DNA from 3 places in the Paenibacillus hamazuiensis genome. Region 1 is predicted to be linked to each of the others. Evidence: a T-box and tRNA genes for the amino acid it is inferred to sense, from the RefSeq annotation. Region 1 holds a T-box; the other regions hold tRNA genes.
What was found. The T-box of region 1 lies ahead of leuS (leucine--tRNA ligase). A T-box ahead of a tRNA ligase gene usually reads a tRNA of that ligase, here a tRNA-Leu.
Positions count from the first base shown of each region.

Region 2: it has a tRNA-Leu gene. The T-box ahead of leuS (leucine--tRNA ligase) is inferred to sense a tRNA for this amino acid. The anticodon was not compared.
Region 3: it has a tRNA-Leu gene. The T-box ahead of leuS (leucine--tRNA ligase) is inferred to sense a tRNA for this amino acid. The anticodon was not compared.

Region 1 is NZ_JALRMO010000001.1:3,617,489-3,621,472, reverse strand. It holds gene MYS68_RS15985 (hypothetical protein) at 240-704, shown strand; gene MYS68_RS15980 (class I SAM-dependent DNA methyltransferase) at 791-1,591, shown strand; T-box leader at 1,810-2,055, shown strand; gene leuS (leucine--tRNA ligase) at 2,182-3,984, shown strand, end outside.
Region 2 is NZ_JALRMO010000001.1:5,505,130-5,509,113, reverse strand. It holds rRNA gene MYS68_RS23990 (23S ribosomal RNA) at 1-588, shown strand, start outside; rRNA gene rrf (5S ribosomal RNA) at 747-863, shown strand; tRNA gene MYS68_RS23980 (tRNA-Asn) at 945-1,020, shown strand; tRNA gene MYS68_RS23975 (tRNA-Ser) at 1,022-1,113, shown strand; tRNA gene MYS68_RS23970 (tRNA-Glu) at 1,125-1,196, shown strand; tRNA gene MYS68_RS23965 (tRNA-Val) at 1,233-1,308, shown strand; tRNA gene MYS68_RS23960 (tRNA-Met) at 1,327-1,403, shown strand; tRNA gene MYS68_RS23955 (tRNA-Asp) at 1,417-1,493, shown strand; tRNA gene MYS68_RS23950 (tRNA-Phe) at 1,556-1,631, shown strand; tRNA gene MYS68_RS23945 (tRNA-Thr) at 1,649-1,724, shown strand; tRNA gene MYS68_RS23940 (tRNA-Tyr) at 1,735-1,820, shown strand; tRNA gene MYS68_RS23935 (tRNA-Trp) at 1,835-1,908, shown strand; tRNA gene MYS68_RS23930 (tRNA-His) at 1,918-1,993, shown strand; tRNA gene MYS68_RS23925 (tRNA-Gln) at 2,010-2,081, shown strand; tRNA gene MYS68_RS23920 (tRNA-Gly) at 2,093-2,167, shown strand; tRNA gene MYS68_RS23915 (tRNA-Cys) at 2,169-2,242, shown strand; tRNA gene MYS68_RS23910 (tRNA-Leu) at 2,251-2,339, shown strand; tRNA gene MYS68_RS23905 (tRNA-Arg) at 2,354-2,430, shown strand; tRNA gene MYS68_RS23900 (tRNA-Leu) at 2,458-2,537, shown strand; gene ltrA (group II intron reverse transcriptase/maturase) at 2,627-3,952, opposite strand.
Region 3 is NZ_JALRMO010000001.1:7,384,160-7,388,143, forward strand. It holds rRNA gene MYS68_RS32505 (23S ribosomal RNA) at 1-309, shown strand, start outside; rRNA gene rrf (5S ribosomal RNA) at 417-533, shown strand; tRNA gene MYS68_RS32515 (tRNA-Asn) at 630-705, shown strand; tRNA gene MYS68_RS32520 (tRNA-Ser) at 741-832, shown strand; tRNA gene MYS68_RS32525 (tRNA-Val) at 852-927, shown strand; tRNA gene MYS68_RS32530 (tRNA-Met) at 946-1,022, shown strand; tRNA gene MYS68_RS32535 (tRNA-Asp) at 1,037-1,113, shown strand; tRNA gene MYS68_RS32540 (tRNA-Thr) at 1,129-1,203, shown strand; tRNA gene MYS68_RS32545 (tRNA-Tyr) at 1,213-1,298, shown strand; tRNA gene MYS68_RS32550 (tRNA-His) at 1,304-1,379, shown strand; tRNA gene MYS68_RS32555 (tRNA-Gln) at 1,394-1,468, shown strand; tRNA gene MYS68_RS32560 (tRNA-Lys) at 1,475-1,547, shown strand; tRNA gene MYS68_RS32565 (tRNA-Gly) at 1,564-1,638, shown strand; tRNA gene MYS68_RS32570 (tRNA-Gly) at 1,881-1,955, shown strand; tRNA gene MYS68_RS32575 (tRNA-Arg) at 2,090-2,166, shown strand; tRNA gene MYS68_RS32580 (tRNA-Leu) at 2,191-2,273, shown strand; tRNA gene MYS68_RS32585 (tRNA-Pro) at 2,283-2,359, shown strand; tRNA gene MYS68_RS32590 (tRNA-Gly) at 2,378-2,451, shown strand; tRNA gene MYS68_RS32595 (tRNA-Arg) at 2,470-2,543, shown strand; gene cidR (cidABC operon transcriptional activator CidR) at 2,694-3,593, opposite strand; gene MYS68_RS32605 (CidA/LrgA family protein) at 3,705-3,984, shown strand, end outside.

The sequences.
Region 1 (3,984 bases):
CTTTAAAGCTCCGTTTTTTTGCGTTTTCCCGGATTGGCGGAACAAATCCGCTCGCTGATCCGCCGCGGCCCGACACAAGTCAAAGGCTTAATGAACGGGGCCCGGCCGCGCTGCGTCGCAGCGAGCCGAGCAATCGCCAGGGCGGGATGAGACGCAGTATAAAATTTCGCAAATGTAAATATTTATTTGTAAAAATTGCATATTTTAGCTATAATAACATACGAGGGGGGAACCGCACGATGCCAGAGAAGCTGCTTGAGCAAATTTTGCACAAACTGGATCATATTGAGAGCCATATTAACGCTATCAAGCAGGACATTCAAGCGTTGGATACCCGAGTAGAGCGGCTCGAACGCAAGAGAAGCAAAGTTCCCGCGCAAATGGAACGTTTGGATAAATACGTCGCAATAATGGAACAGGAAATTCGCTCGGTTCGCGGCGAACAGCAGCGTCAAGGCGAACTGCTCCAGCTTGTCGCCGACACGGCGGGTGCGGCGGCGAAACAGCTGGCGGATATGCAGGTGAAGCAGGGGCAGCTGGCGAGCTCGTTATTGGCTCTTCATCAGCAGATGCACGAGAGCCGGGAGCGGGATCAGCGGAGCGACGATGTGCTGGATGCGCTGTTCATGCGGTCGTTGGAGCAGGAAGTTCATCTGCGCGAATGGAAAGCATATTTCGGACATATGAAAGCTGCGGGGCCGTAAAGCCGATGCGGCTTTTTTTGTGTTGCCGGGCATCGTATGCTATATTTTTGAAAAAGCGGAACTAAAAAAGGAGCTGCAATGGTTAAATGGCTTACGAACAATTCGCCAATCATTACGATCGGCTGATGGAAGATATGCCGTATCCGGACTGGATCGAGTTTGCCCAGCGGTGCTGGAGCAAATTCGGACGGCCGCAAACGGTGGTCGATCTGGGCTGCGGCACAGGGACGATCTCGCTTCGTCTCGCCCAGCTCGGAATGAGCGTCACCGGCATCGATTTGTCCGAGGAGATGCTGGCCATCGCCTCGCAAAAGCTGGAGCAGATCAGGCAGCAAGGGCAGCCGTTTCCCAGAGGCGGTTCGGTCACTTTGCTGCAGCAGGATATGCGGGAGTGGGAGCTGCCCGAGCCGGTTGATTCGGTCATCTCGTTTTGCGATTGCTTCAACTATTTGCTGGAAGAGGAAGATGTGGAGGACGCGCTGCGGCGGGTTTACGCCGGGCTGAAGCCGGGCGGCGTGTTCATCTTCGATGTGCATACGCCGGGACAACTCGTCGCTTATGCGGAGAGCCAGCCGTTTTTTTTGAACGATGACGACATCGCTTATATTTGGACATGCGACTTTGACGGGGGGCGATGCGAAATCGAGCATGCGCTGACGATTTTCGTGCAGGATACGACGGCGATCAATTGTGCGGCGGACGATTTGTCCACCGACAAGTTTCGGCGCATCGAGGATGTGCATATACAGCGGGCGTATTCGCTTGATTGGTGGAAAGGCGCGCTCCGCCGCACCGGCTTCGGCGAGGTGGAAAGCTACGGCGACTTTACATGGACTCCGCCGAACGAATCGACGCAGCGGGCTTTTTTCGTGGCGGTCAAGCGGTAATTCGACTATAACCTCGAAATGAGCTGAACCACGCATAAAATAATGCCCCACAAAGGCAGGGAAAGAAGAATGCCGTTGACGATTCCGGCCATGAGCGTTCACCTCGGTTCCAAAGTAAGTATTCCCAGTATGGCCGGGTTCGTCCCAGTTTAATCCGCAGGTGATGATGAGCTTGACATTTGCGGCGTTTTTTGCATATAATCTAACCAATTACATACGGATTGGCTGTGAAAAGGAGCAGTAGCTGTGCGGAGCGTTTCCCAGAGAGCCGGCGGCGGTGAAAGCCGGCAAATGCCAGCAGCGAACTCGCCTTGGAGCCTTGAGGTCAACTTCGGAACTGCCTTGCCGCAATGTCCGGACGAGCCGATTCGTCGCCCCGCGTTAAGGGTCAGAGTGAACAAGGGCAAAGCATGCCTCTTGTTAACTAGGGTGGTACCACGGGAATTCAGCCTCTCGTCCCTAGCGAATACGCTAGAGGGCGGGAGGTTTTTTAATTGCTTGGAAATGGTGCAAAGCAAATTGTTGTGGGTAACCGGGGACGTTTTCATTTTTCAAAGATACAGGAAGATATCGAGGAGGAAGTGGCACAAATGGCACAGGAAGTAAAGGAGCAGACGGGCTACAACCCGCTGGTTGTGGAGCCCAAGTGGCAGAAGTTTTGGGAGGAAAACAAAACGTTCAAAACGCTCGATAACGACGCGCTGCCGAAATTTTACGCGCTTGATATGTTTCCATATCCGTCGGGAGCCGGGCTGCACGTAGGGCACCCGGAAGGGTATACGGCAACCGATATCGTATCCCGCTACAAGCGGATGAGAGGATACAACGTGCTGCACCCGATGGGCTGGGACGCGTTCGGGCTGCCGGCAGAGCAGCATGCGCTCGATACGGGCCAGCACCCGCGAGACATAACGGTGAAAAATATCAATAATTTCCGCCGGCAGATCAAGTCGCTCGGTTTTTCGTACGACTGGGACCGCGAGATCAGCACGACCGATCCGGAGTATTACAAGTGGACCCAATGGATTTTTATCCAGCTGTATAAAAAAGGACTCGCTTACGTCGACGAGGTGCCGGTGAACTGGTGTCCGGCGCTCGGTACGGTGCTGGCGAACGAGGAAGTTATCGACGGCAAAAGCGAGCGCGGCGGCCATCCGGTCATCCGCAAGCCGATGCGCCAGTGGATTTTGAAGATTACCGAATACGCCGAGCGTTTGCTGGAGGATTTGGAAGAGCTTGACTGGTCGGAAAGCATCAAGGACATGCAGCGCAACTGGATCGGCAAGTCGAAGGGCGCGGAGGTGCAGTTTGCGATCGACGGCCATGCGGAGCAGGCTTTGACGGTCTTTACGACCCGTCCCGACACGCTGTTCGGAGCGACCTACTGCGTGCTTGCGCCGGAGCATGAGCTTGTGGAGCGCATCACGACGCCGGAGCAGCAGGCAGCGGTCAAGGACTATCAGGAGAAAGCCGCACGCAAGAGCGACCTGGAGCGGACCGACCTGGCGAAGGATAAAACCGGCGTTTTCACCGGCGCTTACGCGATCAATCCGGTGAACGGGGCTAAGGTGCCGATCTGGATCGCCGATTATGTCCTCGGCGGATACGGTACGGGGGCGATTATGGCGGTGCCGGGCCACGATCAGCGCGACTGGGAGTTCGCGAAGCAGTTCGACCTGCCGATCATCGAAGTCGTCAAGGGCGGCGACGTCGAGAAAGAAGCTTACGCCGGGGACGGCGAGCACGTGAACTCCGGGCTCCTGAACGGACTGAACAACGAACAGGCGATCGCCCGCATGATCGAATGGCTGGAGCAAAACGGTAAAGGCAAGGGCAAAGTGACCTACCGTCTGCGCGACTGGCTGTTCAGCCGCCAGCGCTACTGGGGCGAGCCGATCCCGATTTTGCACCTCGAGGACGGTACGATGAAAACCGTTCCGGAAGACCAGCTGCCGCTGCTTTTGCCGGACGTGGAAGAAATCAAGCCGTCGGGCACAGGCGAATCGCCGCTGGCCAACGTCACCGAGTGGGTCAATACGATCGATCCCGAGACGGGGATGAAGGCGCGCCGCGAGACGAACACGATGCCGCAGTGGGCCGGCAGCTGCTGGTATTACCTGCGGTTTATCGATCCGAAGAACAATGCCCAGCTGTGCTCGCCGGAGCTGCAGAAGAAATGGCTGCCGGTCGATTTGTACATCGGCGGCGCCGAACATGCGGTGCTCCACCTGCTGTATGCCCGCTTCTGGCACAAGGTGCTGTACGATCTGGGCGTGGTGGACACGAAGGAGCCATTCTACAAGCTTGTCAACCAAGGCATGATCCTCGGCGAAAACAACGAGAAAATGAGCAAATCGCGCGGCAACGTCATCAACCCGGATGAAATCGTAAAC
Region 2 (3,984 bases), 1.9 Mb from region 1:
GTTGGAAATCATTCGAAGAGTGCAAAGGCAGAAGGGAGCTTGACTGCGAGACAAACAGGTCGAGCAGGGACGAAAGTCGGGCTTAGTGATCCGGTGGTACCGAATGGAAGGGCCATCGCTCAACGGATAAAAGCTACCCTGGGGATAACAGGCTTATCTCCCCCAAGAGTCCACATCGACGGGGAGGTTTGGCACCTCGATGTCGGCTCATCGCATCCTGGGGCTGAAGTAGGTCCCAAGGGTTGGGCTGTTCGCCCATTAAAGCGGTACGCGAGCTGGGTTCAGAACGTCGTGAGACAGTTCGGTCCCTATCTGTCGCGGGCGTAGGAAATTTGAGAGGAGCTGTCCTTAGTACGAGAGGACCGGGATGGACGTACCGCTGGTGTACCAGTTGTCTCGCCAGAGGCACGGCTGGATAGCCAAGTACGGAAGGGATAAGCGCTGAAAGCATCTAAGCGTGAAGCCCCCCTCAAGATGAGATTTCCCAGTATGTAAGACCCCTTGTAGACGACGAGGTAGATAGGTTCGGGGTGGAAGCGCGGCAACGTGTGGAGCTGACGAATACTAATCGGTCGAGGGCTTAACCATATTACCCAAGAAAGTGAAGCGAAGCGTTGTAGCTTATGCCGATTACTTTCTCGGGGCCCAAAAGGATAAATTCTAAAGCGTAACTTGAAGTGATTCGCATCTAGTTTTCAGGGAGCAAGATGCTCCCGAAGCGAGTTTTGTTTAAGACAAAACTCATGTTTGGTGACGATGGCGGAGGGGAACCACGCGTACCCATCCCGAACACGACCGTTAAGCCCTCCAGCGCCGATGGTACTTAGACCGCAGGGTCTTGGGAGAGTAGGACGTCGCCAAGCAGCCCAAAGCACGTTCGACCTTCGCAGGTCGAGTACATGTGAGAGTCGAACGTTGCAAAAAAGGCAATATTAACTAAATATTCCCCGATAGCTCAGTCGGTAGAGCACTCGACTGTTAATCGAGTTGTCACAGGTTCGAGTCCTGTTCGGGGAGCCATGGAGAGGTGTCCGAGTTGGCCGAAGGAGCACGATTGGAAATCGTGTAGGCGTCACAAGCGTCTCGAGGGTTCGAATCCCTCTCTCTCCGCCACTATTTATTACGGCCCGTTGGTCAAGGGGTTAAGACACCTCCCTTTCACGGAGGTAACAGGGGTTCGAATCCCCTACGGGTCATTTAGTCTCCGCATATTTTTACGGAGACTCCACTATGGAGGCTTAGCTCAGCTGGGAGAGCATCTGCCTTACAAGCAGAGGGTCGGCGGTTCGATCCCGTCAGCCTCCACCATATATGATATTTAATCGACGCGGGGTGGAGCAGCCCGGTAGCTCGTCGGGCTCATAACCCGAAGGCCGCAGGTTCAAATCCTGCCCCCGCAACCAACTTTTCTATCGCGGAGCCGTGGTGTAGAGGCCTAACATGCCTGCCTGTCACGCAGGAGACCGCGGGTTCGAATCCCGTCGGCTCCGCCATTTAACATCTCGTAAGGGATGAGAACCCAATGTTTTCAGGGTTCGATGAAGTATATTAGCATGGCTCGGTAGCTCAGTCGGTAGAGCAGAGGACTGAAAATCCTCGTGTCGGCGGTTCGATTCCGTCCCGAGCCACCATTTTTCGTTGTAAGTTAGCCGCTGTAGCTCAATTGGTAGAGCAACTGACTTGTAATCAGTAGGTTGGGGGTTCAAGTCCTCTCGGCGGCACCATTGGTAATTTGGAGGCTTAGCGAAGTGGCCAAACGCAGCAGACTGTAAATCTGTTCTCGTACGAGTTCGGTGGTTCGAATCCATCAGCCTCCACCACTTTTTAATCTCATAGGGGCATAGTTTAAAGGTAGAACAAAGGTCTCCAAAACCTTTGGTGTGGGTTCGATTCCTGCTGCCCCTGCCAATCAATATGGCGGTCGTGGCGAAGTGGCTAACGCATCGGATTGTGGCTCCGACATTCGAGGGTTCAATTCCCTTCGATCGCCCCATTTTTTTATAAATCGTTGGGGATTAGCCAAGCGGTAAGGCAACGGACTTTGACTCCGTCATGCCTAGGTTCGAATCCTAGATCCCCAGTGTATACTAATGCGGAAGTGGCTCAGGGGTAGAGCATCGCCTTGCCAAGGCGAGGGTCGCGGGTTCGAATCCCGTCTTCCGCTCCAAGGCGCCATAGCCAAGTGGTAAGGCAGAGCTCTGCAAAAGCTTTACCCCCAGTTCGAATCTGGGTGGCGCCTCCATTTTTTTAGCCGGAGTGGCGGAATCGGCAGACGCACAGGACTTAAAATCCTGCGGTAGGTGACTACCGTACCAGTTCAAGTCTGGTCTTCGGCACCACTCAACGACAACATGTGCCCTTAGCTCAGCCGGATAGAGCGTTTGACTACGAATCAAAAGGTCAGGAGTTCGAATCTCTTAGGGCACGCCATTTTTTTTTTGATCTTTAATTTCATAAGCCGGTGTGGCGGAATTGGCAGACGCGCGCGACTCAAAATCGTGAGGGAAACCGTGGGGGTTCGAGTCCCTTCACCGGCATCGAATGAAAATCGAGTAGGCCCATGAATGAATTCATGGGCCTCTCACAGAACCGGACGTGCGGGTCATCGCATCCGGCTCCTCCGCGCTTATCCCCGCTGGGGATGATGTTCATTATAGATGTCTACGAGAAAAACGAGACCTCTTTCTCTGAACCAATCGTTTGGCATTGCAACACTGGCTGGCTTGGATAGCGAGCTTCTCCATGCGAACATACGCATCTTGGGAAGCTCTCCCCTCCACTTATTCTTTCTTAGTGCCCTGTAGAAGTTCTTCGGCTTTTTCCAGCTCCGCAACTGTACCATCCGGAGCCTTCTCCTTATCCATGCATCGTACTCTCTCATCAGACTTCCTACGTTGCCCCAGCCAAAATAGCTACCCCATCCACGTAAATATGGATTCAACTTCTTTCGGATCAGCTGTTCCACATTCACCGTTTGGTTCCGCCGCGTAATTGCTTTCACGCGTTCTTTAAATTTCTGTTTGGCTTTCGAGGATGGAGTAACCCAAAATCCCGGTTTAAACTCATGACCTAGGAACATAAAGGACTGTTCCAAGTTGTTCACGATCTTGGTTTTCTCCGGGTGTACTTTGAGCCCAAGCTCTTGTTCCAGTAGACGAATAACACCTTGGAGTACCCTCTCTGCCCCCTTTTGGGATTTGCAGCAGATCACAAAATCATCGGCGTACCGTGTTATACGGTGCTTCCGTTCAGTCATGAGCTTATCCAGCGGGTTTAGGTAGATATTCGCCAAAAGCGGACTAATAACCCCACCCTGTGGACTTCCTTGCTCGTTCAGGTGAAAACTTCCGTTCTCCATGACTCCGGACTTTAAGAAGCTTTCTATGAGCTTTAGGACACTACCATCCACCACTTCTTCCTTGACGGCCTTAAGCAACTTGTCATGTGGAATGAGATCGAAATACGATTTCAGGTCGGCGTCGATCACATAAACGTATCCATCCATGAGATCTTTCCGAATGTTCTCCAGCGCCATGTGTGCACTGCGTCCCGGGCGAAACCCAAAACTACACTCCATAAATGTCGCCTCGTAAATCGGTTCGAGGATTCGGCGGGTCGCCGCCTGTACTACGCGATCGCGAATTGCGGGTATCCCGAGCGGCCTTTGACCCCCATTTTCCTTGGAAATGTACATGCGCCTGACCGGCATCGGCTTGTATGCCTTCGCCCGCAGCTCCTGCTGAAGCGTTCTTAAGTTACGCTCCAGTTCACTCTCGAATACCTTTATGGTCACTCCGTCTACTCCCGCTGCTCCCCGGTTGCGCTTGACCTCCCGGAATGCCTCCTCAAGGTTCGGCATCGCCCATATCTTGTCGATGAGGCTGTGCCATCTGCGTTTTCTCGGGACTTCTACTCCCTCACGAAAGCCTACCTCTCCTTTTCCTTCCTTCATGTCTCGTGTTCCTTCCCTTTCAGTTTCCGGAC
Region 3 (3,984 bases), 3.8 Mb from region 1:
GTTCAGAACGTCGTGAGACAGTTCGGTCCCTATCTGTCGCGGGCGTAGGAAATTTGAGAGGAGCTGTCCTTAGTACGAGAGGACCGGGATGGACGTACCGCTGGTGTACCAGTTGTCTCGCCAGAGGCACGGCTGGATAGCCAAGTACGGAAGGGATAAGCGCTGAAAGCATCTAAGCGTGAAGCCCCCCTCAAGATGAGATTTCCCAGTATGTAAGACCCCTTGTAGACGACGAGGTAGATAGGTTCGGGGTGGAAGCGCGGTAACGTGTGGAGCTGACGAATACTAATCGGTCGAGGGCTTAACCAAAAGAAGTACCCAAAGGAATCTAACGCAGCACACTTGAAGTGATTCGCATCTAGTTTTCAGGGAGCAACACGCTTCCGAAGCGAGTTTTGATTAAGACAAAACTCATGTTTGGTGACGATGGCGGAGGGGAACCACGCGTACCCATCCCGAACACGACCGTTAAGCCCTCCAGCGCCGATGGTACTTAGACCGCAGGGTCTTGGGAGAGTAGGACGTCGCCAAGCAGGCAAGGTACGTTAGACCTTCAAAGATAGTACTGCGTAGGTCTAACATTCCAGTCAGACATGTAAGACTGACAGTCGAACGTTGTCTACGAGCGTTCCCCGATAGCTCAGTCGGTAGAGCACTCGACTGTTAATCGAGTTGTCACAGGTTCGAGTCCTGTTCGGGGAGCCATATTCACAATTGAGAAGCTTTGTTACGGTCATATTGGAGAGGTGTCCGAGTTGGCCGAAGGAGCACGATTGGAAATCGTGTAGGCGTCACAAGCGTCTCGAGGGTTCGAATCCCTCTCTCTCCGCCATTACATAGCTACTATTCATGGAGGCTTAGCTCAGCTGGGAGAGCATCTGCCTTACAAGCAGAGGGTCGGCGGTTCGATCCCGTCAGCCTCCACCATATATGATATTTAATCGACGCGGGGTGGAGCAGCCCGGTAGCTCGTCGGGCTCATAACCCGAAGGCCGCAGGTTCAAATCCTGCCCCCGCAACCAAATTTTCTTAACGCGGAGCCGTGGTGTAGAGGCCTAACATGCCTGCCTGTCACGCAGGAGACCGCGGGTTCGAATCCCGTCGGCTCCGCCATTTACTTGTCTACATGCCGTCGTAGCTCAGGGGTAGAGCAACGCACTCGTAATGCGTAGGCCGGAGGTTCAATTCCTCTCGACGGCACCAGAGTCACATGGAGGATTAGCGAAGTGGCCAAACGCAGCAGACTGTAAATCTGTTCTCTGACGAGTTCGGTGGTTCGAATCCATCATCCTCCACCAACATGGCGGTCGTGGCGAAGTGGCTAACGCATCGGATTGTGGCTCCGACATTCGAGGGTTCAATTCCCTTCGATCGCCCCATTTATATAATTCATTGGGGATTAGCCAAGCGGTAAGGCAACGGACTTTGACTCCGTCATGCCTAGGTTCGAATCCTAGATCCCCAGCCATTACATGAGCCATTAGCTCAGTCGGTAGAGCACCTGACTTTTAATCAGGGTGTCGTAGGTTCGAGTCCTACATGGCTCACTTTTAAAAATCTTATGCGGAAGTGGCTCAGGGGTAGAGCATCGCCTTGCCAAGGCGAGGGTCGCGGGTTCGAATCCCGTCTTCCGCTCCATTATGATTAAGCTAGGTAAGGGATGAAGAACCCGGTGTTTTAAGGGTTCGTCGGAGCGATACTTCGTTAGGGTTTGCTTCGCAGTCTCGGAGTGAAACGGAGAGTATCCCGTCTTCCGCTTCATTATGATTAAGCTAGGTAGGGATGAGAACCCGGTGTTTTAAGGGTTCGTCGGAATTGTCTAGCTGCATAAAAATTACCGCTTGCATAACATCAAGTACATCGCTTATATTATTAATTACGCGGAAGTGGCTCAGGGGTAGAGCATCGCCTTGCCAAGGCGAGGGTCGCGGGTTCGAATCCCGTCTTCCGCTCCATTATGATTAAGCTAAAAAGGGATGAGAACCCATTGTTTTCAGGGTTCGTCGGAGCGACACTTCGTTAGAAATCACTTCGCAGTCTCGGAGTGAAACGAAGAGTATCCCGTCTTCCGCTCCATTATTATAACTATGTGCCCTTAGCTCAGCCGGATAGAGCGTTTGACTACGAATCAAAAGGTCGGGAGTTCGAATCTCTCAGGGCACGCCATTTTAACTTTATACATTGTAATAAGCCGGTGTGGCGGAATTGGCAGACGCGCGCGACTCAAAATCGTGAGGGAAACCGTGGGGGTTCGAGTCCCTTCACCGGCACCATGCATATAACGGGACGTAGCTCAGCTTGGTAGAGCACCTGGTTTGGGACCAGGGGGTCGCATGTTCGAATCGTGTCGTCCCGACCATGATATACAATTCCATATGCGGGTGTAGTTCAATGGTAGAACTCCAGCCTTCCAAGCTGGTAGCGTGGGTTCGATTCCCATCACCCGCTCCATATTTGAAATGCGCACGTGTCTCAGTAGCTCAGTTGGATAGAGCAACGGCCTTCTAAGCCGTGTGTCGGGGGTTCGAATCCCTCCTGAGACGCTTCTGCTCAACATAGCCCGCTATAGCACGATTGGTAAGACATACGTGCGACATACGGATACATAACCGAACCTCCTACGCGTGACAGCTTAGGAGGTTTTCTTGCTTTATAGCATGACCGTGAAGGGCTTAGATTAAGATTGCCTATTCCTACTCCCCGACTTTCCTCCTTTCCAGCTTATCCCGAGTAAAATGAATCCATTCCCGGGCTGCGAACGACAAGTATCCTGTCCTGCGCCATGCGATGGCAAGCTGCCACGGGATCGAAGGGTTTGCAAACGAAACGGTATGTACGCGGCTAGGATCAAGCGATGCGCAGATCGTTTCCGGCAGCATGGCGATACCCAAGTCGGCCGAGACCATTTCGCTGATAAAATCCCACTGGGAGCTTTCGTACAGCACCTTCGGCTCAAACCCTGCAGCCTTGCAAGCCGATATAATGCGGTCGTGAAGGGCGAAGTCCTCGCGGAAGGAAATGAGCGGCTCATCGGCTAATTCCGCCAGCGCGACGTGATCCCTTTGGGCAAGCCGATGTGACGGGGGGACAACCAGTTTCAACTTTTCATCCACAAAAGGGAACCAATCCAATAATTCATTATGAATGGGCAGGAGAACTACGCCGACATCGAGATGTCCGGCTTCTACGGCAGCCTCAATCTTTTTGGCCCCGTCTTCCACCATGTCCAATTCGATGCCCGGATACTGTTTGCGAAACTGATTGATCACGTTCGGGAAAAAACGGGCGCCGACCATTGGTGGCAATCCGATGCGGATACGGCCTTTCTTCAGGTGCGTGAGATCATTTAGCTCCGCAGAGAGGCTTTCGAAAGACTGCAGGATATGTTTGGCGTGCGCTACAATAACTTGACCGGAGTCGGTGAGTTCAACCTGCCGTCCTTCGCGTATGAATACCTCAATGCCCAGCTCGTCTTCCAGGTTCCGTATCATTTTACTGATCGTCGGCTGCGAAATATGGAGGGCATTAGCGGCCTGAGTGAAGCTTTTGCAGCGAGCGACTTCCAACACATATTGCAGATGCCGGATATCCATTGCACTCATGCTCCTTACATAGATAAATGGAATGAAATCTATTCAATGTATTCATTTTACCTATAAAAGGAGCTGTTGTATACTTTCAATAGTGTAAGGGAGGGAAGCCGCATGAAAGCAATAGATCTTATTCGCCGGCTGGGGCAAATCGGCTTCTTTATTCTCGTTTCCAAGGGAATGAATGAGATCGTGTCACTGTTCCGGCTACCTATTCCGGGGAGCATCTTAGGGATGCTGCTTGTTTTTGTTTTACTTCTCGTGGGTATAATCCGGTTGGATTGGATCGACGCGGGAGCCAATTGGCTGCTCGCCGAAATGCTGTTATTTTTTATTCCTTCGGCGGTCGGAGTACTTCCTTATAAAAATCTGCTGCTGAGCAGCGGCCTGCAAA